2 regions of the Agrobacterium sp. 22-214-1 genome follow, and region 2 is predicted to be linked to the other one. Evidence: riboswitches for the same ligand, from Rfam matches in the RefSeq annotation. Region 2 holds a riboswitch; the other holds the start of a gene.
What was found. Region 2 has a riboswitch for cobalamin ahead of bluB (5,6-dimethylbenzimidazole synthase). Riboswitches for the same ligand answer to the same signal wherever they lie in the genome.
Positions count from the first base shown of each region.

Region 1: linked by a shared signal. The riboswitch ahead of ACQZ5G_RS12665 (ABC transporter substrate-binding protein) and the one ahead of bluB (5,6-dimethylbenzimidazole synthase) in region 2 are both predicted to bind cobalamin.

Region 1 is NZ_JBNWCK010000002.1:623,667-625,863, forward strand. It holds gene ACQZ5G_RS12660 (GNAT family N-acetyltransferase) at 1-813, shown strand, start outside; cobalamin riboswitch at 853-1,087, shown strand; gene ACQZ5G_RS12665 (ABC transporter substrate-binding protein) at 1,246-2,197, shown strand, end outside.
Region 2 is NZ_JBNWCK010000001.1:358,169-360,365, reverse strand. It holds gene ACQZ5G_RS01865 (DUF2865 domain-containing protein) at 1-393, shown strand, start outside; gene bluB (5,6-dimethylbenzimidazole synthase) at 575-1,291, opposite strand; cobalamin riboswitch at 1,369-1,551, opposite strand; gene ACQZ5G_RS01855 (TolB family protein) at 1,616-2,197, opposite strand, start outside.

The sequences.
Region 1 (2,197 bases), on a different contig from region 2:
CATCTGCATGCTTTGTCCATGGCTGTCGGATGGCGATATCACGCGAACGAATGGTGTTTCCTGCGGCAGTGCGGCGTCGGCCTTGCCGCGCTTGACGAAATCGATCGCGTTGTCGCAACGGCAATGCTGTTTCCTTATGATGAGGCTTTCGCGACGGTCGGCATGGTCATCGTTTCCCCCCGTTTGCAGGGGCAGGGTGTTGCACCATGGCTGGTGGGCCAACTCATTGCGGGCTACCCTGACGCGGCCCTGCGGTTGAACGCCACGGAAGCCTCGCGACGGCTTTTCGCACGGCTGGGTTTTGTCGGAGATACGGAAAAAGTACATCTCCTGCGCGGCAAGGCGCGCTGCCCTGCCGAGATGCCGACGCTTGGAAGAAAACAGAGAATCGAGCCGCTGTCCGAGGATCATTTGTCCGCCGTGGCGGATCTGGATCGGGCGGCTTTCGGTGTTTCGCGCCGGGGTGTCCTGCAACGCCTTCTCCGGGAAAATACGGGTTACGGCCTGTTCGAGGCCGATCGTCTTGCCGCCTTTGCATTGCGGCGTGCTGCGGGGCGGGGCCATATTGTCGGCCCGGTCGTCGCCGGTGACGAGGCGGATGCGATTGCGCTGGTGAGGCGACATTTTTCTGATCTCGACGATCAGCTTGTCCGTCTCGATGCCGTGCGGGATAGCGGTCTTCTGACCGAGTTCCTGGCACAATCCGGGCTGGTGGTGATCGAAACGCTCACCACCATGTCGAAAGGCGTACCGCAACCGGCAGGCTCCGGTTCCGCAAAGATTTTCGCCCTGGCGGGCCCGTCTTTGTGCTGAGGTGCGGCACTATCGCAATTGACGCCCCGCCTCATGCCCCTTATGTGAGAAAGCGACGGTTCCTGCAGCCGAAAGGCGAAGGGATTAATAGGGAACATGGTGCGGGCGATCTTTTTCGCCCAATGCCGTGGCTGCCCCCGCAACTGTAAGCGGATTGTCGTTCATCCCCGTGACGCTCCAAGGCGTCATGCCACTGTATTCTCCGGAATGCGGGAAGGCAGATGAGTGACGCAAATCCGTGAGCCAGGAGACCTGCCGTCGAAATATAAACCATCGTTACGGGCGGGGAAGCCCGGAGGAGGAGGTTGTAATGTTATTTCATAACATTTCGTTTGCGTCCTATTGCCGTTCTCCGTACAAGACGTCCCGCTGTTGCTGCGCGTTCTGACGCCTGCTGCTCTGGAATAAGATTTACTTTCGACTGGAGAACATATGTTTCATTCTAGACGCCTGCCGGTCCATGCCGGTTTTCTGGCCGCTGCGCTTGCGGCTTTGCCTGTCGCCGGCGCCAATGCTGCCGAAACCACCTATCCCCTGACGATCAACAGCTGCGGTCAGGAGATCACCTTCAGGCAGGCGCCCGCCCACACCGTGTCCGTCGGCCAGAGCACGACCGAGGTTCTTTACCTCCTCGGCCTCGCCGACAAGGTGGTCGGCACGGCGCTGTGGATCGGTCCGGTTCTGAAGGGGTACGAGGAGGCCAATGCCAGGGTCGAGCGTCTGGCTGACAATGATCCGAGCTTCGAGGCGGTCATCGGCAAGAAGCCGGACCTCGTGACGACGCAGTTCCAGTGGCAGATCGGCCCGGAAGGCGTTGTCGGAACACCGGCGCAATTCGCCGAGCTTGGCGTTCCCGTTTATACCTCGCCCGCCGATTGCATGGGCAAGGACAATTCCGGCGGCGGTGACGGCGTGCGCAACACCGTCTTCACCATGGATCTGATCTACCAGGAAATCCGCGATCTCGCCAAGATCTTCAACGTGCAGGATCGCGGTGAAGAGGTCGTTGCCGACCTGAAGAAGCGTGAAGAAGCCGCCCGCGCCAAGATCGCCTCGGCCAACGGTAAGCTTTCGGCCGTCTTCTGGTTCTCCAGCGCCGAGCTGGATATCGATCCCTATGTGGCCGGCCGCAATGGCGCGCCCGGCTACATCATGTCCGCGCTGGGGTTGAAGAACGTCATCGAAAGCGATGAAGAGTGGCCGACCGTCGGCTGGGAAACCATCGCCAAGGCAAATCCCTCCATCATCGTCGCCGGCAAAATGGATCGCCGCCGTTTCCCGGCAGACGATGTCGCCGTCAAGCTGAAGTTCCTCGCCACCGATCCCGTGGCCAGCATCATGCCCGCCGTCAAGGAAGGTCATGTGTTCGAGATGGATGCGCAGG
Region 2 (2,197 bases):
GCAGACATGGTGTCTGCGGAAACAGGCAAGCCCTACAGGGACCTGCCAACCGCCTTCGCTTACAGGAACGCCACGGCAAAAGCGCCGGGCTGCGCCTGCAACATGGCCGCCTATCACGAAGAAATGCAGAAGCAGGAAGAAGCCGCCCGGCCGGAATCCGAAACACCCTATTCCGGCATCACGAAAATCCCCTCACCGCAAGGTGACAAGGCCGCCCCCAAACCCGCCGAGCAGCAGCAGGCCGCCAAGCCGCCGGAACAACCCGTTCCCGAACGCGACTATGACCCGAACGATACGAAAGTGCGCATCATTGGCCCCAAATTTCTGCCGGACCAGACAGGCCGGATCGACCTGAAGAACCCGGCATTGAAGGGTATACAGCCGCAGCAGTGAAGCCGTCGTGGAGCGAGCGGACGCCGCTCGTTTCTTCAGTCCGCGGCAGCGGGATGAGAGGGCTACGGTAGAGATATGCTGAGAGCTTGCCCCCTCATCTGACCCTTCGGGCCATCTTCTCCCCGCCGGGGAGAAGAACAAGCAGCAACGCCCCGCTTCCCTCGCAGAACTTTTATCTGTCTTACACCCCGCCCCAGCGGTTGCGGAACACAAGCTCCTCCAACGGCACGCGCTGTCGCCAGCCCTTCACCGCAAGTTCCGGCTCGTTATAGAGCGCATCGACACGGCCGAGGCAAAGCCAGGCAACGATTTCGATATGATCGGGAATATCGAGAATGGTGCGAATGTCGCTATCGTGGAAAATGCTGACCCAGCCGACGCCGATGCCTTCGGCGCGCGCCGCGAGCCAGAGATTCTGGATGGCGCAGACGGTGGAATAGACATCCGTGCGCGGATTATGGGTGCGGCCCAGCACCACCTTGCCGCCGCGCGTCGGATCGCAGGTGACGCAGATGCTGAGCGGCGCCTTGCGGATGCCTTCGAGCTTGAGACTGCGATAAAGCGCCTGCTGCTCGCCCGTGAACATCGCCGCCGCCTCCTCATTGGCGCGGCTGAAGGCCACGAAGGCCGCCTGACGGATCGCGCCATCGGTGACGAGGGTGAAATTCCACGGCTGCATGAAACCGACCGAGGGCGCGGAATGGGCCGCCTTCAAAAGACGCTCCACCAGATCGTCCGGCAGCGGGTCCGGCAGGAACTGGTCGCGCACGTCACGACGGGTCTCGATGGCGCGGTAAATCGCCTCGCGTTCCTCACCGGAAAACGGGCGGGCGGGCGAGAGCGCATGATCGAACGAACTGGCGCCGGGCGGATTGCTTACGGACGGATCGGCTGGCATCGTTTATCCCCAACAATGCGAAGGCCGGGCGCAAATGCGCACCCCGCCTCGACAACAACCTGCCGCCGTCCGCGCGGTTCGGTCTATCCTATCAGGCCGGTCTTCTGACTTGGCTTCATCCGCCCTTTTCGCCTTCCCGAATTGCTTCAGTGGCTTAAAAAAAAGAACGTCCGCCTCACAGCGCTGGGCACGTTCCGGTCTTTCACCGGATTCCCGATTCTCCCGCCGCAACGGCAGGCACCTGACGGGCAAGCTATGGGCAAAAAAATTTGCGGATGCAAGCATCCTGCCGGCGGTGCGGCAATGTGGCCTGCCTCACCCCCATCATTCCACCGGGAAATACCTGACATAAGCGAACTCGTCCCCATCCGGTGACCAGTTGGGCGAATTCATCGTTCCCTGCCCGCCGAAAAGTTCGAACAGCGTCTCGGCATTGCCGCCATCCATGTCCATCAGCCGCACCCGCACATCGAGATCGCGCGGATGGTCGAAAACGTCTCCGTCATAGGAAACGAACACCACCTTGCCTCCCTTGGGAGACGGGTGCGGAAACCAGTCGCCATAAGGGCTGTCGGTGATGCGCTCGACGGCGGAGCCGTCCACCCGCACGCGCCAGATCTGCATTCGCCCGGTGCGGCTGGAATTGAAATAGATCCACTCACCGTCTGGCGAATAATCCGGCCCGTCATTGCGGCCCTCGCCGTGGGTGAGACGCGTCTCGACGCCGCTTGTTATATCCATCGAATAGATATCGAAGACCTGATCGCGAATGCCGCAATAGGCAAAACCTTTCCCATCCGGAGCCCATCCGTGCCAGTAAGAAGGAAGATTTTTCGTCATCAGCCGTGGCGCGTCGCCCGTCGAGGGCATGAGGTAGATGGCGCTCTTGCCAAATTCCACCTTGTC